One region of the Arthrobacter sp. Y3224055 genome, then DNA from elsewhere that is predicted to be linked to it. Evidence: riboswitches for the same ligand, from Rfam matches in the RefSeq annotation. Region 1 holds a riboswitch; each other region holds the start of a gene.
What was found. A riboswitch is a leader RNA that binds a small molecule or an ion and turns the genes downstream of it on or off. The one in region 1 is predicted to bind S-adenosylmethionine.
Positions count from the first base shown of each region.

Region 2: another riboswitch for S-adenosylmethionine. It lies ahead of AC5RTY_RS03035 (flavin reductase family protein); the one in region 1 lies ahead of AC5RTY_RS10620 (O-acetylhomoserine aminocarboxypropyltransferase/cysteine synthase family protein).
Region 3: another riboswitch for S-adenosylmethionine. It lies ahead of AC5RTY_RS13135 (bifunctional o-acetylhomoserine/o-acetylserine sulfhydrylase); the one in region 1 lies ahead of AC5RTY_RS10620 (O-acetylhomoserine aminocarboxypropyltransferase/cysteine synthase family protein).

Region 1 is NZ_JBNHGB010000004.1:1,469-11,743, reverse strand. Features, by position in the region: gene AC5RTY_RS10635 (acetate--CoA ligase) at 1-874, shown strand, start outside; gene AC5RTY_RS10630 (putative endonuclease domain-containing protein) at 1,095-1,961, opposite strand; gene malQ (4-alpha-glucanotransferase) at 2,101-4,302, opposite strand; SAM riboswitch class I at 4,626-4,720, shown strand; gene AC5RTY_RS10620 (O-acetylhomoserine aminocarboxypropyltransferase/cysteine synthase family protein) at 4,813-6,288, shown strand; gene AC5RTY_RS10615 (CoA-binding protein) at 6,285-6,782, shown strand; partial or broken gene AC5RTY_RS10610 (peroxidase family protein) at 6,969-10,275, shown strand, end outside.
Region 2 is NZ_JBNHGB010000001.1:621,078-631,352, forward strand. Features, by position in the region: gene AC5RTY_RS02995 (AMIN-like domain-containing (lipo)protein) at 170-712, shown strand; gene AC5RTY_RS03000 (penicillin-binding transpeptidase domain-containing protein) at 841-2,748, opposite strand; gene AC5RTY_RS03005 (diacylglycerol/lipid kinase family protein) at 2,894-3,820, shown strand; gene AC5RTY_RS03010 (amino acid ABC transporter substrate-binding protein) at 3,985-4,803, shown strand; gene AC5RTY_RS03015 (amino acid ABC transporter permease) at 4,847-5,506, shown strand; gene AC5RTY_RS03020 (amino acid ABC transporter ATP-binding protein) at 5,493-6,299, shown strand; gene AC5RTY_RS03025 (hypothetical protein) at 6,593-6,805, shown strand; gene AC5RTY_RS03030 (prephenate dehydratase) at 6,893-7,762, shown strand; SAM riboswitch class IV at 7,926-8,040, shown strand; gene AC5RTY_RS03035 (flavin reductase family protein) at 8,093-8,599, shown strand; gene AC5RTY_RS03040 (aldo/keto reductase) at 8,651-9,640, opposite strand; gene AC5RTY_RS03045 (alpha/beta hydrolase) at 9,777-10,275, opposite strand, start outside.
Region 3 is NZ_JBNHGB010000005.1:139,746-150,020, forward strand. Features, by position in the region: gene AC5RTY_RS13110 (alpha/beta hydrolase) at 1-374, opposite strand, end outside; gene AC5RTY_RS13115 (alpha/beta fold hydrolase) at 477-1,550, opposite strand; gene AC5RTY_RS13120 (SGNH/GDSL hydrolase family protein) at 1,703-2,545, shown strand; gene AC5RTY_RS13125 (winged helix DNA-binding domain-containing protein) at 2,558-3,724, shown strand; gene metX (homoserine O-acetyltransferase MetX) at 3,822-4,892, opposite strand; gene AC5RTY_RS13135 (bifunctional o-acetylhomoserine/o-acetylserine sulfhydrylase) at 4,973-6,298, opposite strand; SAM riboswitch class IV at 6,366-6,480, opposite strand; gene AC5RTY_RS13140 (VOC family protein) at 6,708-7,349, shown strand; gene AC5RTY_RS13145 (CPBP family intramembrane glutamic endopeptidase) at 7,434-8,213, opposite strand; gene AC5RTY_RS13150 (M20 family metallo-hydrolase) at 8,421-9,689, opposite strand; gene AC5RTY_RS13155 (PDR/VanB family oxidoreductase) at 9,812-10,275, opposite strand, start outside.

The sequences.
Region 1 (10,275 bases):
CGCCGGGGACCCGTCGTCGGGCGTGCCGATGGTGGATACCTGGTGGCAGTCGGAGACCGGGGCCACCGTGCTCTCGCCGCGCCAGACCGATGCGTCCTTCAAGCCCGGCTGCGCCACCCGCGCCCTGCCGGGGCTGGCCACGGACATCGTGGACGACGGCGGCGCCCGGGTGGGTGCCGGCGAGCAGGGCAACATTGTGGTCACCAGCACCGGGCCGGCGATGGCCCGGACGGTGTGGCGCAACCCGGAACGCTACTTCACGTCCTACTGGGAAAAGTACGCGGCGCAGGGCTGGTTCCTGGCCGGCGACGGGGCCCGCTTCGACGCCGACGGCGACACCTGGATCCTGGGCCGGACGGACGACGTCATCAACATCTCGGGGCACCGGCTGTCCACGATCGAGATCGAGTCCGCATTGGTCTCACACCCGGCGGTGGTGGAGGCCGGCGTCTGCCCGACCTACGACGCCAAAACCGGGCATGCCGCCACGGCTTTCGTGGTGCCGCGCGACAAGTCGCTGATCGGGACGAGGGTTGCGGGGCTAACGGCCGCGGAGGCCGCGGGGGCCGGGCAGACCTACGGGCAGTCGGGTGCCGGCCGGACCGCCGGAACGGCGACGGCCGAGCAGGCGGCGGAAGCTGCGGAGCGGGCAGCGGCGATTGCGGCCTTGCGGGACCACGTGGCCACGCAAATCGGGCCGATCGCCAAGCCCCGCGACGTGGTGTTTGTGCCCGACGTGCCCAAGACCCGCAGCGGAAAGATCATGCGCCGGCTGCTGACCCAGTTGTTCGAGGGGACGGAGCTGGGCGACACCACCAGCCTGCAGAACGAACCGTGCATCGCCCAGATCCAGGCCATCTGCGACGCACGGTAAAGTTTTCTGCACTCTTATCCGCCGTGCCACCGAGGCCGGCCAAAACTCCCCAAGTTTTGGCCGGCCGCTTGGCGTCACCGGCCGTTCGCTCCCACGTCTCAGCGGAGGCTCACGACGTTTCTCCTAGTCAGGGCGATATGACCCTTCCGAAACGAGGGAAGTTAGTCCTATACGTGGGAGCGAACCAGGCTGGTCCATCAGGCCGACCTCCGCAGCATCGTCAAGACCTCCGCGACAACGCGTTCCGGCGCGAAGACCAAGTCTTCGTAAACGTATCTAAGGGTAGGCAGCCCACTGAGCATGCCCGCATTGTTCCGTCTCCGGTCTTTGAGGAAGGTCGCGCGATCCCAGTGGAAACGAATCCGTCCAGCTCAATGATGAGACGGCCTTCCACCAGCAAGTCCACCCGCCCGAGCCCCCGGATCAGCACCTGTGTTTCCACGTGGAGCCCGGCAGCGCGAAAGAGTTCCCGGGCAATGACCTCCAACGGCGAGTCGGCGTCATGGCCTATGCCCTGCACCAACTGCCGCCGCAAGCTGTTTCGTGTTCCCGGCAGACGATCCATAAGCTCTGCCTTCGAAACCCGTCTTAGGCGTACCGCTGACTCGGCTATAACCAGCGCCTCCAAGCGCGGCCGGCAGCGGATTGCGTGCAGCACACAATCCAGGGTCCCTACGTAACCCCACCTCCCCTCGGCTGCGAGCCTGCCACGGTGCTTGATCACGGTCTCAGGTTGTCTGCCATGATCCGTCCAGAGATGCAATTGGGGCGGGTCTTTCACTGTCCAGAGTCCCAGCTCCCCGGCGGCCGAGACGCACGTGATGAGCCCGCCAGCCATCATCGCGATGCGCAGATCGGCATCCGCATTGGCAGTGCCTACTAGCCCCCGTCGAAGGGACGTCACGGCGCCCGACGCGATGGCCACCTTGATCGCATCCGGTCCGATGCCCGCCCTGCGCAGGTCCTTGACGAGGGCTGCTCCTCCTCTTTTCGCCACCCAGCCGGCGATCATTTCGGGACTCTGCATGTAATCGAGGATGACCGCACCCTTCGGCCGCCACCACTGCCGGCCCGAAATTGTGGACATCGGATGACCAGCAATGAGTAGCGGCCGCCGAAGACCTGCGAACGGACTGCGTCGCGCGCACCGAAGGCTTCGCGGCCCAGTTGAGTGCGCCAGTCCTCCGGCGGGGCGGCGAGAGGCTTCCGGCTCGGCGTGGACCTGCCTAATCCTGCCCCAGGGCGCGCACCAGCGAGTCGAACCGCTCGTTGGCGGCCAGGTCCTCGATCAGGACCGACGCCCCGTCGTGCCCGGCCAGCGGGATCCGCCAGTTCGGGTATTCGTCCGCGGTGCCCGGCTGGTTCTGGGTTCGAAGCTCCCCCACCGCGTCCGTGAGCGCAACGCCCAGCAGCACCGACGGGGTCTGCGTGATGAACGCGTGCAGCGCCTCGACGGTGCGTTGTTCGGCGGCGGGGCCGGCGCCGTCGTCGTGCTGTGGCGCGGCCGGCACCCGCGAGCGCACCGTGGAGAGCACTGCCTCTTGGGCTGCCTGGTCCAAAGCCCGTTCCTCCTCCACGGGCCGGTTCAGCAGGCCCAGCGATTCACGCAACTCCACGTGCTTGCCCGCCAGGTAGCCGGCGGTAGGCGGCAGGTCGTGCGTGGTGACGCTGGTCAGGCAGGATCGGCGGTAGCGCTCGGGTGCGCGGGGGCTGCCGTCCTCGTACTCAAACCACAGGATGGAGGTCCCCAGGATGCCGCGCTCGGCCAGGTAGTCCTGCACGCCCGGCTCGAACACCCCGAGGTCTTCACCAATAACGACGACGCCGGCCCGTTCCGCTTCCAGGGCGAGGATGCCGATCAAGGCCTCGTGATCGTAGTAAACGTAGGCGCCTTCGCCGGGAGGGCTGCCGGCGGGGATCCACCAGAGCCGGAACAGCCCGAGGATATGGTCCACCCGGATGCCACCGGCGTGCCGCAGGATGGTCCGCAGCATGTCCCGGTAGGCAACGTAGCCGGATTCGGCCAGGCGGTGCGGATGCCACGGGGGCTGTGACCAGTCCTGGCCCTGTTGGTTGAACATGTCCGGCGGCGCGCCCACGGAGATGCCGGGGGTCAGCACATCCTGCAACGTCCAGGCGTCGGCGCCGGTGGGATGGACGCCGACGGCGAGATCGTGCACTATCCCGATGTTCATTCCCGCATCGAGGGCGCTGGCCTGCGCCGCCTCGAGCTGCTCGTCGCACAGCCACTGCAGCCATTGATGGAACTCGATGCGGTCCTTCAGCTCGCTGCGCTGCGCTTCGATGAACACGGCATTCGACCACTCCGGTGCCCCGGCCGGAACAGTTTCGGCCATGGCACACCACAGGGCAAAGCGCTCCAGCCCCTCGCCTTCCTGCGCGCGGAAGGCCTCGAACCGCTGCTGGCGTTCCGCGGACCGGGGCACAGCGAAGACCGTTTCCAGCGCCTGCAGCTTGGCCGCAAAGACCGGGTCGCGGTCCAGGATGCCGGCGTCCAGGTTCGCGTCGTGGAAGTTGTTGGCCAGCGGGATGCCGCTGGCTTCGGGCACGTCCTCGACCCGCAGGTACAGCGGATTGACGAACCGGCGCGTGGAGGGCAGGTAGGGCGAGGGCTCCACCGGCGGTTTCGGCTGGGCCGCGTGCAGCGGGTTGATCAGGACGAAGCCCGCGCCCTTTGCGGCAGCCGTCTCGGCGAGGCTGGCCAGGTCATGCAGGTCGCCGATGCCCCAGGAGGACCGCGAGCGCACGGAGTACAGCTGTGCCATCAACCCCCACGTGCGGGGCAGGCGGTCCGCGGTGGTCAGGCGCCGCGGGGTGACCACGAGGGCGCACCGCGCCTCGCTGTCGGTTGGCTCCGGGGCCGCGCCGGTTCCGGGCTCCATCGATTCCGACCGGTCCGGGGCCGCGCCGGTCCCGGCCTGCATCACCTCCGGCATTTCCGGGGCCGCGCCGGTCCCGGCCTCCATCGGCTCGGACCGCTCCACGACCTCCAGCGTGTGCCAGCCCAGCGGGATGTCCGCCGGCACCACCGCCGTGAAACGAACAGGCGGGGCACCTTCCGCATCCTCCGACCCGCCGGCCAGCACCTCGACGTCGCGCCGGGAGCCGTCCTCCAGCAGGATCCGGACCCGCGGACGGACGCCGCGCCGCGCATTGACCGGAACCTCGGTGGCAGTGCCTTGGCGGACGACGACGGCGGGCGGCAGCGTGCGCTGCACCGGTGCCAGTTCAGCGGCCCGGAGGGAAGCCGTCACGTCGTCGTCGGTGGCACAGGGGACGCCCAGCGCGGTGAGGACGGAAACCAGCGTTGCCTCACTGACTGTTTTCTCGCCGCCATCCCAGCCGCGGAAGGTAATGCCAACGCCATGTTTCCCCGCGAGGCGCTGCAGCGCCGAAAGTTCAGCCATAGACCCAATCTACGGTGATCTGTCCGGACCCGGGAACGTTCGTCACGCCGGTACGGCGAATATCGTGGCCCCGACGCGCGGCGAGAACCGCCGTCGTGCCGGGCATTCGCAGGTCGGACAAACAGCGAGGCGTCGTCCGCAATTCCGAACGTCCAAAGCGTTCGCGAGGCCGGGCGGCGAAGGCGAGCACCGCCGTCGTGCCGGGCCGCCGCAAGCCCGGGCAACCGCACGGCGTGCCGCCTCAGGGCCCGGGCGCCCACAGCCCGGACGCAACGCGGCTCAACATTTTTTGGTGCCGCGGCCGTTGGTTGCGAGAATGGACGGGACCATCCCGAGCGGTTGAGAGATCTGGCTCTTTGACACCGCAGCAACCATCCGGACGCCACCGGAAAGGTGCTACCGCCAGAAGCGATGGAGAGAGCGCAAGCAATCTTTGATCCGGACGGTGCCTGCACGGTACCGCCAGGACCGTCATTCCGGGAACCCAAGTTTTGAAGGAGCAACCGCCTGATGGCTGAACGCACATTCGGTTTCCGCACCCGTGCCCTGCACGCCGGCGGCACGCCCGACGCCGAGCACGGTGCCCGGGCCGTACCGATCTACCAGAGCACCTCGTTCGTGTTCAAAGACACCGACGACGCCGCGAACCTCTTCGCGCTGCAGAAGTACGGCAACATCTACTCGCGCATTGGCAACCCGACGGTCGCCGCGTTCGAGGAGCGCATCGCCTCGCTCGAGGGCGGCATCGGCGCGGTGGCCACGTCCTCGGGCATGGCCGCCGAGTTCATCACCTTCGCGGCCTTGGCCGGGGCGGGCGACCACATCGTGGCCTCGTCCAAGCTCTACGGCGGCACCATCACCCAGCTGGACGTGACGCTGCGCCGGTTCGGCGTGGAGACCACGTTCGTCGACTCCAACGACCCGGCCGACTTCGCCGCGGCCATCGGGGAGAACACCAAGGCCGTCTACACCGAGATCGTGGCCAACCCGTCCGGCGACATCGCGGACCTCGCCGGCTTGGCCGCGGTGGCGCACGACGCCGGGCTCCCCCTGGTCGTGGACGCCACCTTGAGCACGCCCTACCTGATCCGCCCGATCGAGCACGGCGCGGACATCGTGATCCACTCCGCCACCAAGTTCCTGGGCGGCCACGGCACCACGCTGGGCGGCGTCGTCGTCGAATCCGGCCGTTTCAACTGGGGCAACGGCAAGTTTCCGCAGATGACCGAGCCGGTGCCCAGCTACGGCAACGTGTCCTGGTGGGGCAACTTCGGCGAGTACGGCTTCCTCACGAAGCTCCGGTCCGAGCAGCTGCGCGACATCGGCCCGTCGCTGTCGGCACAGTCCGCGTTCCAGCTGCTGCAGGGCGTGGAGACGCTGGCGCAGCGGATGGACGAGCACCTGGCCAACGCCCGCACCGTGGCCGAGTGGCTGGAAGCCGACGAGCGCGTCTCCTGGGTCAGCTACGCCGGCCTGCCCGCGCACCCGCACTACGAGCGGGGCCGGAAGTACCTGCCCAAGGGCGTGGGCTCCGTGTTCAGCTTCGGCGTCAAGGGCGGCCGCACCGCAGGCCAGAAGTTCATCGAATCGCTGCAGCTGGCCAGCCACCTGGCCAACATCGGCGACGCCCGCACCCTGGTGCTGCACCCGGGATCGACCACCCACCAGCAGCTCACCGCCGACCAGCTGGTGGCTGCCGGCGTGCCCGAGGACCTGATCCGCATCTCCGTGGGTCTGGAAGACGTGGACGACATTCTCTGGGATTTGGACCAGGCGCTGGCCGCCTCGCAGCAGGCCGGCGCCGAGCACGGTCCCAGCCGCGACCATGAGGACGCCGCGTTCGACAGCTCCGAGTTCGCCTCGCCCAGCTATGCCGGCGAGTCGTGCACGATCCCGGCGGAGCGCTCCCCCCGGACAGAGCCCGGAACGCGCGTGGTCGAGTCCGTCGAAGAACTGATCGAAGCCGAAGAAGGAGCCGCCAAGTGACCGCGACACCGGAACGCACCTGGATCGGCCCGTCCGCCGCGGAGCGTCTGAACATCCTGCGCAACACCAAATCCATCGCCATTGTCGGTGCCTCGGACAAGCCGAGCCGGGCCAGCTACTTCGTGGCCACGTACCTGCTGTCCAGCTCGCCGTACAAGGTGTATTTCGTGAACCCGGTGGCGAAGGAGATCCTGGGCCAGCCGGTGTACAAGTCGCTGGCGGACCTGCCCGAGGTGCCGGATCTGGTGGACGTCTTCCGCAGGCACGACGACCTGCCCACCGTTCTGGAGGAAACCCTGGCCGTCGGCGCCAAGACGCTCTGGCTGCAGCTGGGCTCCTGGCACGAGGAGGTTGCGGCCCAGGCCGAGGCCGCCGGCTTGAACGTGGTGATGGACCGCTGCGTGAAGATCGAGCACGCCCGCTTCCACGGCGGCCTGCACCTGGCCGGCTTCGACACCGGGGTGATCTCCTCCAAGCGGCAGCTGACCGCCTAGAGGGCCTGCCGCCCCGAGGGCCTGCCGCCCCGCCCCTTGTCCCTCGGCCTTCCACGTGGAGGGCCGGGGGCAAGGGGCGGGTCTTTTCCTGCCCGGAAGTAGACGGAAAGAGCCTTCAAGGATTTCCCCAAGGTCCTCATCGGATGCTGTGGCCAGCCACACATCACTCGACTAGGGGGAGTCACCGTGTTTACTGCACCAACCGATCCACAACCGAGGAGGGGCACTGAACGTGCCGACAAGGGGAGGCCATCCTTCCCCCGGAAAGTCACGGCCGGGCTCGCCGCGCTGGTGCTGGGCGCGGGCGTGCTGCCCTCCGCCCTCGCCCCCGCGGCGTTGGCAGCGCCGGTAGGCCAAGGCCTGACCCTCAATGCCGGGGACATGCGGTTCATCCTGAAGCAAATCAAGATCGCGGAAAACCACGCCACCAAGGAAGACGCCGAGGGCAAACCCGTGCCGGGCCAGCCGCTCCTGGGCCCCGGCCCCAACCAAATAGCCAATCCGCTGCTGCCCTACGGGCTGCGCACGGTGGACGGGTCCGACAACAACCTGGTGCCCAACCAAGGGCACTTCGGCGCCGCCAGCCTGCCCTTCCCGCGGCTGGCAGAACCGGAATGGCGGACCACCGCCGGCGGGCAGTCGTACAAGTCGGTCAACGTTCCGATGATCCGGGACGCGGATCCGCGCTTCGTCAGCAACGTCATCGTGGACCAGACCTCCACCAATCCGGCCGCGATCGCAGCGGCCGGCAAGGCACACCGAACGGTGAACGACGGCCCCACGGCCGTCCCCTGCGACGACGAGGGGCTGCCCCTGAACTGTGTTCCCGACGGCGAGACACTCGACATCCCGAATGTCACCACCGACTTCGGGCTCTCGCCGCCCTACAACGGCTTTTTTGCCCTCTTCGGCCAGTTTTTCGACCACGGCATCGACTTCACCAAGAAGACCAGCAACGTCGTCATGATGCCGCTGGCCAAGGACGATCCGCTGTATGTTGAGGGCTCGCCCACGAACTTCATGCTGCTCAACCGGGCGGAGAACCAGCCCGGACCCGACGGCAAGCTCGGCACCGACGACGACGTCCAGGACGCCACGAACACGGACTCTCCGTGGGTCGACCAGAGCCAGACCTACTCGTCGAATCCGTCCCATCACGTCTTCCTCCGGGAGTACGAGCTTAACGAGGACGGCGACCCGGTCTCAACCGGCGAACTGGCCGAAGGCGAACCCGGCGGCATGGCCACCTGGGCGGACATCAAGGCCCAGGCCGAATCCATGCTCGGCCTGAAGCTCTCCGACGCCGACGTCGTCAACATCCCGATGCTGGCCACCGACCAGTACGGGCGCTTCCTGCGCGGGCCCAACGGGCTGCCGCAGTACATCACGCAGGACAAGCAGTTCGTGGAAGGGAACCTGGAGAACCCCGTCGCGCCGCCGGCGGATGTCCAGCGGATCGGCATCGCGTTCCTGGACGACATCTCCCACTTCGCGGCGCCGTTCGACTCCCGCGGCGCGGCGCTGGCACCCGACGGGGACGACGGCATCACGCCCACCAGCGGCCGGCAGAACCCGGGCACCTACGACGACGAAATGCTCGACGCGCACTTCGTTGCCGGTGACGGCCGGGTGAACGAGAACATCGGCCTCACCGCCGTCCACCAGGTCTTCCACTCGGAGCACAACCGGCTGGTCACCTACATGGAAGAACTGCTGACGTCCCTGAACCTGGACCTGAACGAGTGGAAGCTGCCCAACGGCGAATGGAATGGGGAGCGCCTCTTCCAGGCCGCACGGTTCGTGACGGAGATGGAGTACCAGCACATCGTCTTCGAGGACTTCGCTCGCAAGATCCAGCCGGGCATCAATCCGTTCAACGTCTTCACCCAGTCGGACACGGCGATCGACCCGGCGATCGAGGCGGAGTTTGCCCACGCGACCTACCGGTTCGGTCACTCCATGCTGACGGACACCGTGGATCGGAAGACCAACAGCGGAGCCGACATCGGCCTCCCGCTGCTGGATGCGTTCCTGAATCCACCGGCCTACTACGCCAACGGAGACAGCACGATGACGCCCGAGCAGGCGGCAGGCGCGATCGCGATGGGCATGACCGACCAGGTGGGCGCAGAGCTCGACGAGTTCGTCACCGACACGCTGCGCAACAGCGTGCTCGGGCTGCCCCTGGACCTGGCCGCGCTCAACATCGCCCGCGGCCGGGAGACCGGCGTCCCGTCGCTGAACAATTTCCGCAAGGACCTCTACGCGAAGACCAGCGAGTCGTCCCTGAAGCCCTACAGCAGCTGGGTGGACTTCGGGCAGGCGCTGAAGCATCCAGATTCGGTGGTCAACTTTATGGCCGCTTACGGCACGCATCCCAGCATCACCGGGGCGACGAGCATCGAGGCCAAGCGCGCGGCGGCGCAGAAACTCTTCGACATGAGCCCCGACCCGGCGGCCGAAACTCCGGCCGATGCCTACGATTTCGTCAACAGCAACGGGGAGTGGGAGAACGACGGCGCCGCCTCCAGGACCGGTTTGGACACGGTCGATCTGTGGGTGGGGGGCCTGGCCGAAGCCCAGAATCTCTTCGGCGGGCTGCTCGGCTCCACCTTCAATTACATCTTCGAACGCCAGATGACGGACCTGCAGGACGGTGACCGTCTCTACTACCTGTCCCGCACCTCGGGCCTGAACCTGCGGGCCCAGCTCGAAGGCAACTCCATGGCCGAGCTGGTGATGCGCAATACCGACGCTTCCGCGCTCAAGGCCGACGTCTTCGGCGTCGCCGACTGTGAGTTCGAGATGGGCAACATCACCGGCACCACGGGCAACAATGTGGCCGATGATCCCGCCTCGGCCTGCGACGAGTCAGCACTGCTGCTCCGCATGGCGGACGGCACCATCCGCTACCGCGTCTCCAACAGCGTGGACCGCCCGGGCCTCAACGCCCAGGCGACCTACAACGGCAAGGACGATGCCGGCGGCGCAGACGGGACGGACCGGATCTGGGCCGGCGTCGACAACGACACCGTCTGGGGCAACGGCGGCAGTGACATCATCGAAGGCAACGACGGCGCCGACACCCTCCTGGGCGGCGCCGGCAACGATCGGATCACCGACTCCCACGGGGACGACGTGATCAAGGGCGGGCCGGGCAACGACGCGATGGACGCCGGTCCCGGACTCGACGTGATCATGTCCGGCGACGGAGACGACTTCTCCAACGGCGGACTCAACGGCAACCAGACCTTCGCCGGCGAGGGCAATGACCTCGTGATAGCCGGCGACGGACCGGACACGGTGTTCGGCGGCGGCGGCGATGACTGGCAAGAAGGCGGCAACGCGAACGACCTGCTCCAGGGCGACAGCGGTGCCCCGTTCTTCGACGACATCAACAACCCCGGCCACGACGTCCTCATCGGCGACAGCGGCGAGGACGACTACGATGCCGAGGGCGGTGACGACGTCATGGTCGCCGGTCCCGGGATCG
Region 2 (10,275 bases), on a different contig from region 1:
CGTGTTTGGTCACGGGCGGAGTGCGTTTCCGATTACCGAAGGATCAAGAAAAGCGTGCCCGGGCCGCGTGCCGTAACGGTTGCGGCGTTATCGCGGACGTGCCGGGTCCCGTTGCGGAAAACGCCCCTATCCTGAGTGCATCTGTCACCCCCATGAAAGGCGGTGTGCCATGCGCAAGCTCCCCACATGGCTGTCCGTAATCCTGTTGGTTCTCGGCCTGGGATTGGTGGCGCCCGGCCCCGCCACCGCGGCGCCCTACTGCGGCATCACCTGGGGCTCGACGCCGGAGTCCGCGCCGGGGACCACGACCGCGCCCATTACCAACGTGCGCACCGGCCGGCACGCCTGTTTCGACCGCATGGTTGTGGACCTGCGCGGCGACGTGGCCGGCTACTCGGTGAGGTACGGGACGGTGCGGGCCCAAGGATCCGGCCATGTAATCCCCTTGCGCGGCGGCGCCGATCTGGCCGTGGTCGTGAAGGCTCCGGCGTATGACTCCAACGGGCGCGGCACCTACCGGCCTGCCCACCCGAAGGAGCTGGTGAACGTCACCGGCTACACCACCTTCCGCCAGCTCTCCTGGGGCGGCAGTTTCGAGGGGTACACCACCATCGGCCTCGGCGTGCGCGCCCGCCTGCCGTTCCGGGTCTTCACCCTGGACGGCCCGGGCAGCATGTCCCGCCTGGTGATTGACGTGGCCCACCGCTGGTAGGCCTGGAACTCTGCAGGGCCGGGCGGCTGGCAGGCGAAGGCCGGGCCTTGGCCGGCCGGTGGCGACGTCGGTGCCCGCCTTCGGTGCCTTCAGGCACCTTGGCGGGCGCCGGCGTCGTCGTTTAAGGCCTAGCCGGCGGCGGCTTCCAGAAAAGCCTCGGCCAGCGGGCCGGCGGTTTCGGAGCCCAGCTCGCCGTCCTCCACGAACACCGCGATGGCAAGGTCCCCGTGGCCGGCGATCACCCAGGAGTGGGTTTGCGGCGGGTCCTGCGAGCCGTACTCTGCGGTGCCGGTCTTGCCGATGGCGGGCTTCCCGGGCAGGTCGGCCAGGTTGGCCAGATAGCCGTCCACCACGGCCGAGCGCATCATGCTGCGCAACTGCTTGGCTTCCCCGGCGGTCAGTTCAGGCACGTCCGGGAGCTCGGCCTTGGGGTCGTGACCGTCCACCAGCGTCGGCACGACCGAACCGCCTTCCACCACGGCCGCCATCATCGTGGCCAGCGCCAGCGGCGACGCCTGCACCCGTGACTGGCCGATCAGCGAGGCCGCGTGCGCGGTCCCCTTGGTGTCCTCCCGCGGCACGTTGCCCATGAAGGCCTCGATGCCGGGGCTCGCGGTCATGCCGACGCCCAGGGCGCCGGCGGCATCAGCCAGCTGGTCCTGGGAGAGTTCCCGGTGCTCGGCGATGAACGCGGTGTTGCAGGAGTGCGCGATGGCCTCGGTCAAGGTGATCCGGCCGGTGAACTCGGCGGGGTAGCTGTCCGCGTTCTCGAAGCTTCGGCCGTCCACGACCACTTCCGGGTCGCAGGTGACGGCCGACTCGGGGGTCGCGCCGTTGCGCAGCATGCCCAACGCGGTGGCGATCTTGAAGGCGGAACCGGGGGCGTACCGGCCCAGGAACGCGGTGTTGTAGCCTTCGCTGTCCGGACCGTTCGCGGCCGCCAGGACGGCACCGGTCGACGGCCGCAGCGCGACGATCGAACTCGGCGAGTCGATGTCGGCCAGGATGTCCTCGGCCGCCGACTGCAACTTCGGCACGAGCGTGGTTTTCACGTTTTCGCCGTCCACCGGGTCTTGGCGGAACAGCTGGCGGGACGGCGCTTCGCCGCCCTCTTCGGCGGGCTGCCCGACGGCGGAGACGGTGACTCCCGGCGTGCCGGAGAGCTCGGTGTTGAAGGCTTCCTGCAAGCCGGACGAGCCTACGGTCTCGCCCGCGGCCACGGTGCCCTTGGACTTCTCGATGTCTTCGGCCGTGGCCTCCCGGACCGATCCCAACACCGGCGCGGCGAAGGTGCGGTTGGGCGCCAACGGAATCTGGTCACCTACCGCCAGGAAGCCCTCGATGTCCTTCAGCTTCTTCTGGTCCAACTTGTCAAAGGCGTCCTCACGCAGCGTGATGGCGTCCACGAATGCCTTGGGCCCGTAGGCTTCAACCTTTTCCAGATAAGCGGCGGCATCGATGTTTACCAGCTTGGCCAGCGCGCGCGCGGAGTCCTCGGCGGTCGCTGTGTCCAGGCCTGTCTTGTCGATGCCAACGACCCTGACCGGGCGGTTCTTCACGATCGCCTCTCCCTCGGCGTCGAGGATCTGGCCGCGCCGCGGTTCCTGGGTGGAGAGCACCAGCCGTTCGCCCTCGGCAAGCGAGGGCTCCAGGATTTCGGGCTTCCACCGCACGTGCCAGGCGTCCTCGGCGTAGTGCAGGTCGGCCCTGGTGGTGTAGCTCCAGCCCTGCTCCGCATCGGCCACCGGCCAGTCATAGGAAAGGGTGGCCCGGAAGAGGTTGGATTCGACCTCTTCGACGCCTTCCACGGTGACTTCGGGCTCCAAGGGGTCCATCCCCTCGGTCAGCGCGGCCAGTTGTTCCTGCACCTGGGCGCCGGTGGCATCGGCGAAGGCCACGTTCGACACGTCGTTGGCAGCCAACGCTTCCGCCAGTGCCCGGGCGGTCGGTTCCGGCGATTCCCGCTCCGGAGCGCAGGCAGAGACCGCTACCGTCAGCAGCAGGGCGGTGATTGATGCAAGTGCGCGCCGAAGCAATTCTTCTCCCGGATCCGAGGGTGTCCTGTTAGAACCTATAAGCGGCCAGCAGCGATGTCGAGCCGGGCGGCACCGGCGGGATGGTGCTTGAATGGGTTCGTCGGGACGTCGGCCTTCAGCCGGCAAACAGGACAGTAAGGACACCATGACCGAATCCGCTCCCCCAGCTTCCCGCCGTGCCGCGGTGGTCTGGAACCCGTCCAAGAAGTTCAACTTCGACCTGGTGGCGCTGGTCGAGGGCCTGTGCGCCGAGACCGGCTGGCAGCCGCCGCTCTGGCTCGAGACCACGCTCGAAGATCCGGGCGCCGGCCAGGCGCACCAGGCGCTGGAAGCGGGCGTCGATCTGGTCATCGCCGCCGGCGGTGACGGAACGGTGCGGCGGGTGGCCGGCCGGCTGGCGGCGACCGACATGCCGCTGGGCGTGATCCCGCTGGGCACCGGCAACCTGCTGGCCCGCAACCTGGACCTGCCGGTTGACGACCCGGAGACCGCTGCCGGCATCGCGCTGGCCGGCCGGGACCGGCGGATCGACGTGGTCCGGGCCACCGTGGACAGGTCGGGCGGTGACTCCGTGTTTTTGGTCATGGCCGGCCTCGGCTTCGACGCCGCCGTGATTGGCGGCACCGACGACGGCCTCAAGGACCGCATCGGGTGGCTGGCGTACGTGGAAGCCGGCCTGCGCAACCTTCCGGGCAAGCCGGTCCGTGCCACGGTCACCATAGACGGCGGCAAGCCCATGACCGTGCGGATGCGCAGCGTAATGGGCGGGAACTGCGGCAAGATCCAGGGCGGATTCGAGATGTTCCCCGGTGCGCAGCTCGACGACGGCCTGCTGGACGTCATGACCATCTCCCCGCGTGGCCGGCTGGGCTGGCTCGGCGTGCTGGCCGGGCTCGCCAAACGCGGCCGGAGCGTGGATCCTTCGGTTGACTACTACCAGGGCAAGCACGTGGAGATCCACGCCGGCCGGCCCCAGGAGATGCAGCTGGACGGCGACCATATTGGCATGGGGTCCCGTTTGATGATGCGCGTCGATCCGGGCGCACTCGTGGTGCGGGTGGCACCCGAATAGAACAATAACGACGCCGGTGCGCGCCGCCGGGAGTGCGGCTGCTCACATTGCCGACACAGTTCGGAACATATCTTGAGGTACCCGTTGTTGCACGTGGTAGCTTCAGCGTTTGCCGGCCACCCGCCGGTTGGCTCGTCGTCCCACATCACAAGGGGTTTTCCACCATGATTCGTCGTCGTTTGTCCGTCCTCGGTGCCGCCGCAGCCGCCGCCCTGGTGCTGGCCGGCTGCAGCACGTCCTCGCCGTCGGGGTCGGAGCCGGCGACCTCCTCCGCCGCGACCACGCTGCAGGAGATCCAGGACGCAGGCGTGATCACCGTGGGGACCGAGGGGACCTACCGCCCGTTCTCCTTCCACGAGAACGGCACCGGCGACCTGACCGGTTACGACGTAGAGGTCGTCACCGCGGTGGCGGACAAGCTCGGCGTCGACGTGCGGTTTGAAGAGACCCAGTGGGACGCCATCTTCGCGGGGCTGGAGGCGGGCCGTTTCGACGTAATCGCCAATCAGGTTTCGATCAACGAAGACCGCCTGGCCAAGTACGACTTCTCGGACCCGTACACGGTCAGCACCGGCGTCGTCGTCGTGAAGTCGGACAACAACGACATTTCCTCCCTGGCGGATCTGGAGGGCAAAACGTCCGCCCAGTCGCTGACCAGCAACTTCTACAAACTGGCCAAGGGCGCCGGAGCCAATGTCGAGGCCGTGGAGGGCTGGGCGCAGGCGGTTTCGCTGCTGGAGCAGGGCCGGGTGGACGCCACGGTCAACGACAAGCTGACCTACCTGGACTACCAGGCCACCAACGACAACAAGGACATCAAGGTAGCCGCCGAAACGGACGAGGAAACGCAGAGCGCCTTCGCCTTCCAGAAGGGCAGCGACGACCTGGTCGAGGCCTTCAACACGGCGCTGGAGGAGCTGCGCGCCGACGGCACGCTGGCAAAGATCTCCGAGAAGTACTTCGGCGCGGACGTCAGCAAGTAAATCCGGCCGCTTCAAAGGGAGACGCTAACGTAACCGTATGGACATCGACTGGGAGCTCGTCGGCAGTTCGCTCTGGCCTATAGTCCAGGGCGGGCTGACCGGCACCATCCCCCTCTCGCTGGCCAGCTTCGCCATCGGCCTGCTGCTGGCGCTCGTCGTGGCCCTGATGCGCTTGAGCCGCAACCGGATCCTGGCCGGCATCGCGCGCGCCTACGTGTCGGTGATCCGCGGCACCCCGCTGCTCGTCCAGCTGTTCGTGATCTTCTACGGCCTGCCGTCGATCGGCGTGGTGCTTGAACCGTGGCCGAGCGCCATCATCGCGTTCTCCCTGAACGTGGGCGGCTATGCGGCCGAAATCATCCGCGCCGCGATTCTGTCCGTCCCCAAGGGCCAGTGGGAAGCCGGCCACACCATCGGCATGGCCGGCACCACCACCCTGCGCCGCATCATCCTGCCGCAGGCCGCGCGGGTGTCGGTGCCGCCGCTGTCCAATACCTTCATCTCGCTGGTCAAGGACACCTCCCTCGCTTCCCTGATCCTGGTCACTGAGGCGTTCCGGGCCGCCCAGGAAATCGCGGCGTTCAGCCAGGAGTTCATGCTGCTCTACATTGAGGCCGCGGCGGTCTACTGGGTGTTCTGCCTGGTGCTCTCCGCCGGGCAGTCCCGACTGGAGAAGAGGCTGGACCGCTATGTCGCCCACTGACGCCCCCTCCGCCGCCGCTTCGCAGCCCGGCTCCGCCGCAGGGCCGGTGCTCTCCGTTGAGGGGCTGCGAAAGTCCTTCGGCAGCAACCAGGTGCTCAAGTCCATCGACCTCTCCGTCCAGACGGGCGGGGTACTGGCCCTGATCGGACCCTCCGGGTCGGGCAAAACCACCGTGCTGCGCTGCCTGAACGGCTTGGAAATCCCCGACGGCGGGCGGGTCGCCTTTTCGGGCGGGCCGGCCGTGAATTTCGGTTCGCCGGTGAACCGAAAACAGATCGCCGCCCTGCGCGACCGCAGCGCCATGGTGTTCCAGCACTACAACCTGTTCCCGCACATGACCGTGCTGCAGAACATCATCGAGGGCCCGGTCCAGGTGCAGAAGCGGTCCAAGGCCGAAGCGGTGCGCGAGGCCAGGTCGCTGCTGGACCGTGTCGGGCTCTCCGGCAAGGAAGACCAGTACCCGCATCAGCTCTCCGGCGGACAGCAGCAGCGGGTCGGCATTGTCCGGGCGCTGGCGCTCAAACCCTCGCTGCTGCTGTTCGACGAGCCCACGTCCGCACTGGATCCTGAACTGGTGGGCGACGTGCTGCACGTGATCAAGGAACTGGCTGACGAGGGCTGGACCATGGCCCTGGTCACCCACGAGCTGGCCTTCGCCCGTGAAGTGGCCAGCGAAGTGGTGTTCATGGACGGCGGCGTGGTGGTGGAACGCGGACACCCCGAACAGGTGCTGCGCGAACCGCGGGAGGAGCGCACCCGGCAGTTCGTCCACCGGCTGCTCAACCCGTTCTAGGACCGGGTTCACTTCCGGCTGGCCCGCCCTCCCCCGACCGCTTCCAGCATCCGCGGCGGTCCCGCGTGACCGGTTTCCAACACGCGCGGCGGTCCCGCCTGACCTGCTTCCAGCACCACACCGCCGCGCCGGGTGTGGCGCACGCCACGCCGGTGCGAAATTCATCTGATGTCATCTGGGATGGCAGAATGTAAAGTTCCATGCACCGTTCCGCATGGCAGGCTCGTTCCGGCCGGAAGCTTCCATCCCGCGTTTCTCCTGCGCGGAAACCTCCGGCCACGAAAGGCAGAACCATGGCCACTTCCCTGGCTACCAAGTCGTTGACCGCACAGACGGCTTCCGAAGCGCACGATCTCCTGAATGCTGCGGTCGAAGAGTTGCAAAAGCTCGCCGCCATCGACGGCGATTGCGGCATCCTGGTCACTCGCACCGGCCCCGGGCAGTTTACGGTGGAGCTGAGCGACGACGTGCCCTACGGCATCACCCAGGAATCGCATCTGTACTAAGCGGTTGGCGGGCCGGTCCCGGTTATATGACGCCGCCCGGTTGCCCGGAATGAAGCGCCGGCCCGCCCCGGTGGGATAATTTCGCCCATGGCTCCAGCGATTGCGTACCAAGGTGAACCCGGCTCGAACTCCCACATGGCTTGCCTGGAAGTGCGCCCCGGTTGGGAAGCGGTGCCGTGTGCCAGCTTCGAGGATGCGTTCGCTGCCGTCACCGGCGGCGAGGCGGAACTGGCCATGATCCCCATCGACAACTCGATCGCCGGCCGGGTGGCGGACATCCACGCCCTGCTGCCGAAGACCACCCTGCAGATCGTGGAGGAATTCTTCCTGCCCATCCGTTTCAGCCTGCTGGGCGTACGCGGGGCCACCGTGGAGCAGGCCCGGGAGGTGCACAGCCACATCCATGCTTTGGGCCAGTGCCGCAAGCTGATCCGCAGGCTCGGGCTCACTCCGGTCATCGCAGGCGACACCGCCGGTTCGGCCCGGGAGGTGGCCGAATGGAACGACCCGACCAAGGTCTCCCTGGCGCCGCCGATGGCCGCCGAACTCTACGGTCTGGAGGTTTTCGCGGAAAAGGTCGAAGACGATCCGACGAACACCACACGGTTCGTGGTGCTGGCCGACCGCCGGCCGGTCCCGTCCCGCGAGGAACTTCCCGGTCCGGCCGTAACCAGCTTCGTGTTCCGCGTGCGGAACGTGCCGTCCGCGCTGTACAAGGCGCTGGGCGGTTTCGCCACCAACGGCATCAACATGACCCGGTTGGAGAGCTACATGGTGGGCGGCGAGTTTGCCGCCACCATGTTCATGGTGGACGTCGAAGGCCACCCGGACGATCCGGCCATGGTCCACGCCTTCGAGGAACTGGACTTCTTCACCACCGAAATCCGCATCCTGGGCGTCTACCCGGCGCATCCGTTCCGGCAGCGGACCGTGCGCCCGGGCGCCGCCGCGCAGTAGCCGTGGGACCAGCAGTCGGACAGTAGCCTTCGGGGCAGCAGCCGTCGCACGGCCGCCCGTCGGGGCAGCAGACACCTCGCGGCGCCCGGAAGTAAAACGCTGCATTTGACGAACTGTTACCGGCGTTTGACCCAGGCCCTTCCCCGCTCTTAGCGTGGAGACGAATCAAGAGCGCCAACTTCACAGCCCTGGCTGGTTGGCCGGCAACCCTCTACCGTAGCGGGGTGCTCCAGGTGATGATTCGGCCCGCCGGGTATGTCGGCAGGCAAGTACGCGTATCCACCCGCAGCAGCTCGGCCGCAGCGGATGCGCCCAAGCCCCAAGGACGCCATGTCGCTACACCATGACCTGACCCCCCACACGTTGCGCTCCGCCTTCGGCCGCTTCCCCTCGGGCATCGCGGCGCTGTGCGCGACCGTCGCCGGCGAGCCGCAGGGCATCGTCGCCTCCTCGTTCACCGTGGGCGTCTCCCTCGAGCCGCCGCTGGTGATGTTCGCCGTGCAAAACACCTCACGGACCTGGCCGCTGGTCCGCCGGGCCAACCGGATCGGCGTCTCGGTGCTCGGCACCGGACACGACGGCGTCTGCCGCCAGATCGCGTCCAGGAACGGTGACCGCTTTGCCGGCCTGAGCCTGCACGGCACGGACGACGGCGCGCTTTTCCTCAACGACGCGGCGCTCTGGCTGGACTGCTCGGTGCACCAGGAGGTCCCGGCCGGGGACCACCACGTCGTGCTGCTGCAGGTGCACGGACTGTCCACGCACGACGGCACCCACGAGCCCCTGGTCTTCCACGATTCCGCGTTCCGCCGGTTGGAACAGCCGGCCTTCGTCTAGGACCCACGGTCCCGGCTTCCGCCGGCAGCCGGCGGGGCCGGGCGGGGGCAGCTAAGGCAGCGGCCTGCCTCGGGCCGCCACCCACAGGGAGTACCACTCCTCGCGGGTCATCGATGCTCCAACCGCTTCCGCCTCGGCACAGGCCCGGATCCGGTCCGGGCTGCTGGTACCGACGACCGGCCGGATGCCTGCCGGATGCCGCAGCAGCCAGCCCAGCACCACGGCCTCGGGCGGGCACCCCTTGTCCCGGGCAAGTTCCGTGACCAGGGCTGCCGCTGCATGATCCGCCGGGGGTGAGGCATCCGCGGGCGCGGAAGCATCCGGTGTCGCGGCCTCCGCTGCCGCACGCCCGCTGTACCGGCCCTGGGCCAGCGCGCCCCAGGCCTGCAGCTCCACCCCGTGGGCGGCGCAGTATTCCAAGGTGCCGTGCGGGAAGCTGATCCCCGGTCCCTCCGGGTGGTTCACCAGCACCCCCGACTCCAGCCAGTCGCGTCGGTACAGGCTCATTTCCAGCTGGTTCACCGCCAGCGGTTCATCCAGCGCCGACTGCAGCCAGCGCATCTGTTCGCCGGACATGTTCGAGACACCAAGGCGGCGTACCTTCCCGGCCATCCGAAGCTCGTTGAACGCCGCGGCGATCTCCTCGGCCGGCGTCAGCGGATCGGGCCGGTGGATCAGCAGCGTATCCAGGTGATCGGTGTGCAGCCGGCGCAGGCTTTCGTCGGTGCGGGCCAGGATGGCTTCCCGCGAGGAGTCGTAGTGCCCGACCATGCCGGGGACCGGCAGCCGGATGCCGCATTTGCCCTGCAGCCGGATCGAGTCGCGCAGCTCGGGACTTTCCGCCAGCACCCGCCCGAACGCGGCCTCGGCCTTGCCGTGGGCGTAGATGTCGGCGTGGTCGAAGGTCGTGATCCCGGCCTCCAGCGCCGCCGCCACGGCCGCGTGCGCGGCCGCCACATCGGCCGCTTCCAGCGGCCCGCTCCCCCAGCCCCCACCCAACCCCATGCAGCCGAAAATGAGGCGCGAGCCGGCGTCGTTCATTGATAGTTCCCCCTTCGCTGGGCAGGTTTCCAGCGTACGACGGCGGTGCCCGGGGGAGGCATCGGCGCCGGCCCCGGGTGATGCAGACACCGAAGAACACCCCTCGTAGCGGGGCGCCGATTCAACTCGGGTGGCATCAGCCGGTGTGGCGACGGAGGAACGCCACGCTGCGCTCCAGCACCTGCCACGCCGCTTCCAACTCCAGGTTGAACTGGAACTGGTGCCCTAGGCCGGCCTCCGTGTGGGGGAAGAACTCCTCCACGGCCGCGCCCTTGATCCGCAGCGCTTCGACCAGCCCGAGCGAGTGCGGCAGCAACGGGTCCGTGTTGCCCGCTGACACGAAAGCCGGCGGATAGCCGGCGCCCACGTGCTTGGCCACGGAGGCCAGCGCGACGTAGGGACGCTCCAGATAGTCCTTGGCCCCGGTGTAGGACCACAGCACCGTGCGCAGGTAGTTCTGGTTCCCGGCCTGGTCCGCCCCGGCGAGCGAGAGGTCGTACGCCCCGCAGTGCAGCAGCACCGCGCGCAGCCGCTCCGGCTTCATGGGCGAGGCAATGCCGAGCCTTTTGGCATAGTCGGGATCGGCGATGACCAGCGCCAGTTGTGCGGCAATTTGCGCGCCCGCAGAGTCCCCG
Region 3 (10,275 bases), on a different contig from region 1:
GCGATTTCCTCCGGGCGGTGCCGCAGCACCGAGGTGGCCACCGCCATGCCCATGGAAAAGCCCAGCACCGAAACGCTGCTGTGCATGTCCTTGACTCCGTCCAGCCAGGACACCACGTCGCTGACGGCCTTCGTGACCTTGTCCACGGAAAAGTCCGGCTCGTGCATCAGGGGGAACCAGGTGAAGCCTGGCCCCATCGCCACCGGCGCGCGCACCGCCGCCACGGTGAATTCCTCCGGCAGTCCGGGCACCAGGCCCATCAGGTCCTGCTCGTGGGATCCGTAGCCGTGGAAGAGCACCAGCAGGGGCGTCCCCGCCCGCTCCTGTTCGGGTTTGGACCAGGCAACGACGGGCTGATAAGCAGTTTCAGTCATGGGTTCCATGATGGCACAAAGAGCCCATTGCTTGAAAGTTAAAGCTTCTTAAGGTGTCGGATCTCCCAGGGCCCGGGCCCCCGAGCCGGTGCCCGGGAGGCCTCAGACCGCGGGCTGCCCGGCCCCGCCGCTCCGTTCGACGTGCGCCGTCAGCTCGGCGACGAACCGTTCCGGATACTCCACGTGCGGCGAATGTCCGCAGTTGTCGAGCAGCACCTCCGTGAAGCGCCCGCCGTTGGCCTCATACTTTTCCAGCACCGCCCGGGTCTGCGCGACCATCGGCTGCGTCGGGGCCGCCTCCTCCCCCGGCCAGCCGGGCACCAGACCGGCCTTGCCGAGGCAGTTCAGGTCGAAGAAGGAAGCATCGGAGACAATTGCGTCGCTGTCGCCGTGGATCCAGAGGATGTCCGGCTTGTCCGTCAGGTCAACAATGCCGCTGGCTTCGAAGACCCCCGGCGCCATCGTGTTCAGCACCCCCCTGCGTCCGGGAGCGAAGCCGGGCCAGTTCGGCGAGGGGACGGAATCGCCCGGATAGTTGTCGGGGCCGGTCTTGGTGCTGAGCATCGATTCAACCCAGATGCGTTCGTAGGGCGACTGGAACCCGGCGTGCACATAGGTCGAGCGGTACACCGACAGCGGCGAGGCAGGCGCGTCGCCGCTGGTGTCCCTGGCTTCCAACCGCGCCACGAAGTCGGGGTTGGCGCCCCCGCCGCCGGTGCCGGCGTCGTCCGCGGTGAGCCTGCGCCCCTCCGGTCCAGCCGTCCCGCCGAAGCCGTACGGCGAGACCGGAGCCTGAAGCGTGAGGCTACGGACCGGATGCTCCAGCGCGTATTGCATCACCACGCCACCGCCCATGCTCCACCCCACCAGGTGCGCGGGCGCCAGTTGCAGGGTTTCCAGCGTGGCATGAAGATCGTCCGAAAAGTCACGCAGCCCGCGGCCGGCGTCCACCGGCGCCGGGTCCGTCTGGCCGAAACCCCGCAGGTCCACGGCGAGCACGCGGTAGTCGGCCGGCAGCGCCTGCATCGCCTCCTGCCAGAACAGCGCGGAGGAAACATTCCCATGCACCAGGACCACCGGCGTGCCGTCGGGCCGGTCGCCGTCGCGCTCGAGGATGTTCACCGTCAGCCGCTCCGTCGGCACACGCCGCGCCACGATTCCCGCCAGCAATTCCATCCCTGCTCCTCGAGGTCGAGGCGGCCGCCGTTGGCCGCGTCAAGCACACAGTAGTCGGTAAACCGAGCGCTGACCATCACTTTCTGAAAGGTGATTCAGCTATTGGTTCCCACCGCCTGTGCATCCCCGCGCCTTCTTGGGAGAATGTACTTGTGAGTAACTTGTCCCTTTCCGAAACACAAGCGCCCATCGCTGCGGCCCGCCATCCCTGGAGCCGTTACGTTGCCCTGGGTGACTCGTTCACCGAAGGCATCGGCGACCCGGACCCCGGGAGCCCGGGCGGACACCGCGGATGGGCCGACCGCGTGGCCGAGGAACTCGCCCGCGGCCACCATGACTTCGCCTACGCGAACCTCGCGATCCGCGGCCGCCTGCTGCAGCAAATCATCGATGAACAGGTCGAACCGGCCCTGGCCCTGCAGCCGGACCTCATTTCGATCTGCGCGGGCGGCAATGATGTGATCCGGCCGGGCGGCGACCCGGACGCCCTGGCCGAGAAGTTCGACCGCGCCGTCACCCGGCTGGCAGCGTCGCAAGCCACCATCGTCCTGTTTACCGCGCCCGACATCGGCGATACGCCCGTCATCGGCAGTGTCCGCGGCAAGGCGGCCATCTACAACGAGAACCTGCGCACGGTGGCGGCACGCCATAACGCCGTCGTGGCCGACATGTGGGCGCTGCGCCAGCTGAAGGCACCGCAGATGTGGGCACCTGACAGGCTGCATTTCTCCCCGCTGGGGCACCACACCATCGCGGCCATGGTGCTGGACGCCCTCAACGTGGAGCATTCGCTGCAGCCCGAGACGCCCAAACCGTTGCCACCCAAGAACTGGCGCACCGCCCGCACCGAGGACCTGGTATGGGCCCGCCAGCACCTGGTCCCGTGGGTCCTGCGCCGGGTCCGCCACCAGTCCTCGGGCGACGGGATCCTGCCCAAGCGGCCGGCCGCCGACCCCTTCTTCGGTCCGGGCATGCCTCCCGGCGCGGCCGGGTAACAGGAGCAGCCGGTGCAGCAGCCGAGTCCCCAGGAGATCCGCCGTCACCGGCTGCGGGCACAGCGGCTGTGGGACAGCCCCCGGGACGACGCCGCCGCCGCCCTGCGCTGGCTGCTCGCCTTCCAGTCCCAGGAATATGCCTATGCCCGCTGGTCGCTGGCCCAGCGCTGCGGCGGACCGGCACGGGACAACGCTGCGGAGGTGGATGCGGCGATCGCCGGCGGACGCATCCTGCGCACGCATGTCCTGCGGCCCACCTGGCACTTTGTGGCGGCCGGGGACCTACGCTGGCTGATGCTGCTCTCCGGCCCCCGCCTCAAGGCAGGGAACAAGGGCCGGGACCGGCAGCTGGGACTGGATGAGGCAACGGTGGCGCGCAGCAATGACGTGCTGGCCGCGGCCGTCGCCGGAGGCCGGCACCTCACCAGGGACGAGCTCGCCGCCCGGCTCGCCCAGGCGGCGCTGCTGAAGGACGACGGCGCGAGGCTGAACGGAGCGACGCTGCGCGGGCAGCGGCTGGGGCACCTGGTGTTCCATGCGGAAATGGATCGGGTGCTGGTGAACGGGCCTCCGCGGACGGCCAGGTCGGGCGCCGTGCAGCAAACGTATGCGGCCTTCGACGAGCGGGTACCGCCGCTGGCCGCGGACTTCGACCGCGACGCGGCGCTGGCCCAACTGACCGGGCGGTACTTCACCAGCCGCGGACCGGCGACCTTGAAGGACTGTTCCGACTGGTCCAAACTGCCTCAGGCGGACGTCAAGCGCGGCCTCGAAGCCGGGGGCCGAGACGGACTGGAACTGTTCGAAACCGAGGGGCAACAGCTCTGGTACTCCCCCGCCGCCGGGACGATCGGCGGCGCCGCAGCCGCGGCGGGCGACGGACACCCGCGGGCGGACCTGATCCAGTGTTACGACGAATACGTCATGGGTTACACCAAAACCCGCGGCTATCTGGGCGGCAGCGCGCCGGCGGCGCCGGGCGGCGACGTGCCGATCCACGTGCTGCTGTTGGACGGACGGATGGCCGGCAACTGGAGACACGTCCTCCGGCCCGGCTCCGCCGAGCTGCGGCTCAAGCCGCTGCGGTTCTTCACCGAGCCGGAGCGGCAGGCCGTGGACGACGCGGTGGAACGGTACGCGGCCTTCCTGCGGCGGCCGGTATCGCTCGAACTGACCTGACGCTCCGCTCCCCCCCCGATCGGGCGCGGCGGTGGCAATCGGCGCGGAGGGCGCGCACCGACGTCGTACCGAGGCCGCTGTCACGCGGGCCGAAAAGTCAGGCGGGCGCGAAGAACGCCTCGGTGAGGGCCTCGTGCAGCTGGTGGATGTCGGTGAGGAAACCGTCGTGGCCCAGCGGCGTCTCGATGGTGTGGACCTTGACCGCCCCGGGCAGCGCCTCGGCCAGCTGCCGCGACTGTTCCGGGAAGTACAGGCGGTCGGAATCCACCGCGGCGACGAAGAACTGCGTGTCGGTGAGGCCGCCCAGCGACTGCTCCAGCGAGCCCCGGCCCCGGGCAACGTCGTGGCTGATGAGGGCCTCGGTGAGCAGTATGTAGCTGTTGGCGTCGAAGCGCGCGACGAGCTTGTCCGCCTGGTAGTCGAGGTAGCTTTCCACGGCATAGCGGCCACGGGCGGACGGCGTAATGCCGCCGAACGGCTGCTCCTCCGCCTGCGCCTTGCGGCCGAACCTGTACTCCAGCTCCGGCTCCGAGCGGTAGTTGATGTGCGCGATCCGCCGGGCGATACCCAGTCCAGCCTCGGGAGCGGGGCCCCCGTAATAGTCGCCGCCGGAGAAGTACGGGTCCAGCCGGATGGCCGCGACCTGCGCCTGCGCGAAGGCAATCTGTTCGGCGGTGCTCGCGGCGCCGCACGCCAGGACGGCGCACCGGGCCGTGCGCTCCGGGAACGTAGCCGCCCATTCAAGCGCGCGGGCGCCACCCATCGACCCGCCGAGCACCGTGTGCCAGCGCCGGATCCCCAGCGCGTCGGCCAGCCGCGCCTCGGCCCGGACCGAATCGCGGATCGTGACGAACGGGAAGCGTGAACCCCACGGCGTCCCGTCCGGAGCCGGCGACGAGGGACCGGTGGAGCCGTAGCAGCCGCCAATCATGTTGGCGGCCACGACGAAATAGCGCTCCGTGTCGATCGTGGCACCGGGGCCCACCAGATCGTCCCACCAACCGTCCTCGTCCGAGCAGCCGCGTGCGACGTGCGTGCTGCCGGTCAGGGCATGCTGAATCAGGACGGCGTTGGACGCGTCCGCATTCAAGGTGCCCCAGGTTTCAAAGCCGAGGACCACCTCGGGCAGATAGCCGCCGGCTTCCAACTCCAGCGCACCAACCGGCATCCGGCGCAGGATGCCGTCGGTCGCCTGTTCCACCAGTTCCTGCGGTTGCACTATCGTCACGCTGCGCTCTACCTGCTTGCCTAGTCGTCCGCACCCTTGGCGGCGCGGAAACCGGCCTCCAGGTCGGCGATGATGTCGTTGACGTTCTCGATGCCCACCGACAGGCGGACCAGCCCGTCGGTTACCCCGGCCGCGACCCGCTCCGCGGCCGAGAGCTGGGCGTGGGTGGTCGACGCCGGGTGGATCACCAGCGAGCGCACATCGCCCAGGTTGGCCACGTGCGAGTGCAGTTCAAGGCCGTCCACGAAGCGCTTGCCGGCCTCGATGCCGCCCTTGATTTCGAACGCGACGATGGCGCCGGTCCCCTTCGGGCCGTACTTGCGGCCGCGCTCATACCAGGGGCTGGAGGGCAGGCCGAGGTACGCGACGGAGGCAACGTCGTCGTGCTCTTCCAGGAATTCGGCCACCCTCTGAGCGTTGGCCACATGCCGCTCCACGCGCAGGCTCAGCGTCTCCAGCCCTTGGGCAATCAGGAAGGCATTGAACGGCGAGATGGCGGACCCCAGGTCGCGCAGCAACTGCACCCGGGCCTTGAGGATGTAGGCCAGGTTGGCGCCCAGAGCGCCGTTGACGCCGAGGTCGCGGGCGAAGACCAGCCCGTTGTACGTGTCGTCCGGCGTGTTGAACCCCGGGAACTTTTCGGGGTCGGCGGCGAAATCGAACGTGCCGGCGTCGACGATCACGCCGCCGATCGCCGTCCCGTGGCCGCCGAGGTACTTGGTGGCCGAGTGGAGCACGATGTCGGCCCCCCACTCGATCGGGCGGATCAGGTACGGGGTGGACAAGGTGTTGTCAACGATCAGCGGCACGCCGTTTTCGTGGGCGATGGCGCTGACCGACTCCAGGTCCAGCACGTCCTGGCGCGGGTTGGAGACGACCTCGCCGAAGAACGCCTTGGTGTTCGGCTTGACGGCATCGCGCCACTGCTGCAGGTTGTCCGGATCCTCGACGAAGGTGACCTCGATGCCGAACTTGGGCAGCGTGGTGCGCAGCAGGTTGTAGGTGCCGCCGTACAGGCTGGGGCTGGCCACGATGTGGTCGCCGGCCTCGGCCAGGTTGAGGATGGAGAACGTCGACGCGGCCTGGCCCGAAGCAAGCAGCAGGGCGCCGACGCCGCCCTCCAGGTTGGCGATCCGGGTCTCGACCGCTTCCTGGGTGGGGTTGCCGATCCTGGTGTAGATGGGTGCCAGTTCGGACAGGGCGAACCGGTCGGCCGCGCTCTGCGCGCTGGGGAACACGAACGACGTGGTCTGGTAGATCGGCAGTGCGCGGGCGCCCGTGGCGGCGTCCGGCTCCTGCCCTGCGTGGATCTGACGGGTTTCAAAGGACCAATCGGCGTTGGACATGGTGCAACTCCTTCACTGGAAGGGGCCATCCGGGATCCGGCCGTGCCGGCATGTCTGTCCCGGGTGTGACCCGCGCTTGCGCACCGCCTTATGGCGGCTGCCTGGTCTTCACCCGGGGCACCCCACCGCGGTTGGAGGGTTGCCGGCCAGCAAACCGGGGTTTTGCGCTGGCACTCATGACCTGCCTCCAGTCTCCGCAGACAAGCCGGCGGCCGCAACAATATGACACCTTATGACTGGGCACCGGTCTCCGGACCGCCTGTCCGACCGTCCGCTTCGTCACTGTTGCCGGCGCGTGCCGGGGAGGCGGATTTGCTGTCCGGAACGGCGCGTTCACCACGAGCCGCAAATTGAGTGACTTAGGTCACCCTAAGTCGAGAGCGGGTTCACAAAGTGCCAAGATAATGCCATGCGCTTCGACCATGTTTCTTATGCCGCTGAACCCGACGGTCTGGCTGCCACCTCAGAGCGGATCTCCAAAGCCCTGGGCATCGACGCCGTCAAGGGCGGGGTTCACCCCCGCTTCGGCACCCGCAATATGATCTTCCCCCTCACCGACCACCACTACCTGGAGGTCGTGGAGGTGCTCGACCACCCCGCTTCCGACAAGGCCCCCTTTGGCCAGGCAGTGCGGGCGCGGTCGGAAGCCGGCGGCGGTTGGATGGGCTGGTGCGTGGCGGTCGACGACCTGACCCCGTTCGAAGAACGGCTGGGCCGCCACGCGGTTCCCGGCAACCGCAAGTTCCCGGATGGGCAGGAACTGAGCTGGCAGCAGATCGGGATCAAGGGCCTCATCGCCGACCCGCAGGTGCCCTACATGTTGCGCTGGGATGACGGCACCGAACCGCTGCACCCGTCCAACGCCCGCCCCGCCACGGTCAAGCTGATCGGCCTGACCATCGCCGGCTCTTCCGAGCGGGTGGCGGACTGGCTAGGCACGCCGGTCGACGGCCTGCTGGACGACGTCAAGGTCGCCTGGACGGCACCGAACGGTACGCCGGGCATCCTGTCCGTCCGCTTCGAAACCGCCAACGGAATCGTCGAACTGTAAGTCTTTCGAGAGGATCGACGTCGTCGATCGCCGCAGCGGCGCCCTGATCGCAAGGCCGGGCGCCGCTGCGCTGCCCGGCCGGTTTCACGTGCCGATGCCGATGGCCGGCCCCAGCAGTGTGTAGCCGACGAAACCGGCAATATCCAGCAGCGCGTGCGCCACCACCAGCGGCATCACCCGCTTGGCCTTTGTATAGGCGTAGCCGAAGACCAAACCCATGAGGAAGTTCCCGATGCCCGGCCCGATGCCCTGGTAGAGGTGGTAGGTCCCGCGCAGGGCGGCGCTGACGAAGATCGCGGACCAAATGCCCCAGCCGAACCTCGCGAAGCGGTTGAAGAGATAGCCCACCATGACCACCTCTTCGAGGACCGCATGCCGCAGCGCGGACAGGATCAACACCGGAACCGTCCACCAGTATTCGTCCAGGGCCGCCGGGACAATGGCGGTGGTGATACCCAGGGCCCGGCCGGCGGCATAAACGCCCAGCGTCCCGACACCGATCACCAGCGCGAGCAGGAAGCCCAAGCCGAAGTCCAGCCGGGGCCGGGAAAACGTGAACCCGATCGCCCGGAAGGCCGACCGTCCGGGAACGGTCATCAAAAACAGCACCAAGGCCACCGGCACCAGCGCAAAGACGATGCCGAGCATTTGGTACACGAAATCGAAGAGCTCCCGCTCGTTCAGCACCGGGTTCAGCGTGGTCGTCTGCGAGGCCAGCGGAGCGCGGGTCATTTTTTCCAGCAGGTTCACCACGGCATAGACCGCCGACTGCCCGAGCGAGAGTCCCAGGACGATGAGCACTTCCGCCCGGTAGTACTTGACCGTGCGCGGCGTGCTCGCGGTGGCGACCTTCTGCTTGTCCATAGCCCCCATCTTCCCAAGAGAACCGCGGGCGCAGATACAAGGCGTGGAGTGCTTTCAGAGGGAGACGCAGATCCTCATGGGGTCTCCGGCCTCGCGTTCATCGTCGGAGAGCAGCGGGTCGCGGTGATCGATCTCGCCACCCAAGACGGGAGTCCATTAGAAACCGGCTAGGTGCCAGTAGTGTAATGACCGCCAGGAATCGCGCGGCTAGAAATCAGGTTTCAAGGTTTCCGTCCGATCCATTTTTAGAAGGCTGGCTGCCAGCACATGCACTCCTCTACTGATGTGCACGGCGTCTGTCCACTCTTCCGGGCAATGGCTTCGGCCGTTGTGAGATGGGATGAAGATCATTCCAGCAGGGCAGCGGGCTGCCAGGTGCGCAGCGTCGTGACCGGCGCCACTCGGCATGGGCATCCAGGGGAGCCCGAGGCCATCGAGTGCTGATGCCGTCACGTTCTGTACTGATGCGTTAGCCGGTACGACAGGAGTTTCCGCCGCCCAGTCAAGGAGTGCTTCCACTCCGCTTTCGGCGCTCTGCCGAAGGATTTGATCGGCTACCCTTCTCCGCACACCAGAGAGCCAGATCTGATTGTCGCTGCGGAATTCTGCCATCAGCGTTGTTCGACCCGGAATCACGTTTCCAGAACCTGCTTCAACGAGCAGGTTGCCGCTGGTCGCGACCGCATGGACAGGTGCTTCACAGGCCTCCCGTTCGACGGCCAGGACGGCCTTGGCTGCAGCGACCAATGCATCCCGCCGGTCATCCATGTTACGAGTGCCGGCATGATCCGATCTGCCGAGAAAGGTGGCGAGCAGCGTGTGAACGCCAACGATTGAGGTAACAATTCCTACATCGATTCCCTTCTGCTCAAGGATCGGGCCTTGCTCCACATGCAGTTCGAGGTACCCGTGTAGTTCGTTTTGCGCCCACGAGCGTGCAAGCATGCCGTTTGGATCCACGCCGAAGCGTGCCACCGCGTCGCCCAGTCTGTTGCCAACTGAGTCTGTACGGTTCAGATCCTCCGTCCTCATCGCGCCAGCTGCCGCACGGCTACCGAGGCAGTATCCACCGTAGGGGTTCGCTTCTTCACCCAGAAAGTCGACGACCAGCAGATCATGATTGAGCATCGTGGAAGTCTCGCGGAAGCGGCGCGCAGCTTCTATGCCTCCAAGCACTCCGACGATCCCGTCGAATCGTCCGCCTCCTACCACGGTGTCGGTGTGTGACCCGGTGACTAGCGGCGGGCCGGAATAGCGCCCTCGGAGTCGGCCGACGATGTTTCCTGCAGGGTCAACAGTGACTTCGAGGCCGGCGTCCCGCATGCGGGATTGTACCCAGATGCGGGACGCCGAATAAGGATCGCTGAAGACCGGGCGGCTCCACCCAGGTGAGTCGGATTCTCGTAGTTGTGAGAGATCTATCAGATCGGCCCATAGACGTTCCTGGACCGGCTCCAGCGATGCCGCATCCTGCATGTTTCTACTCCTAAGGCGGCGTTTTACGCACTCACCCTTAAGGCTGCCGTCTGTTCACCGGCTGGGGGAAGGGCCTGGTGTGAGATGAAGGGCTGTGGTGCCTTCGGCTGCAAGGCGCTCGCCTACAAATCCAGCAGCAGACGCTTGCCCTTGCACCGGGAGACGCAGATCATCATGGTGTCTCCGGACTCGCGTTCGTCGTCGGAGAGCAGCGAGTCACGATGGTCGATTTCGCCGCCCAGCACAGGAGTTTCGCAGGTGCCGCAGATTCCCTCCCGGCAGGAGCTCAAAGGGGTGATCCCGACCGACTCAAGGGCCTGCAGGATGGTCTCATCCGAGCCCACCGGGACCTCCGTCCCATCGGCCAGTTCAACGATGAACGCCGAATTGCCGCCCACCGGCATACGTAAGTTATCGCCGGTGGCGGTGAAGCGCTCACAATGAAAACGCGCAGGGACTTCCCACCCGTCGGCAATCGTCTGGATGACATTTAGCAATGGCCCGGGACCGCAGGCGTAAACGTGTGTTTCCGAGGGTAGGTCCCCCAACAGTTCTGCCAACGGGTAGAAGCCGCTTTCGTCATCCG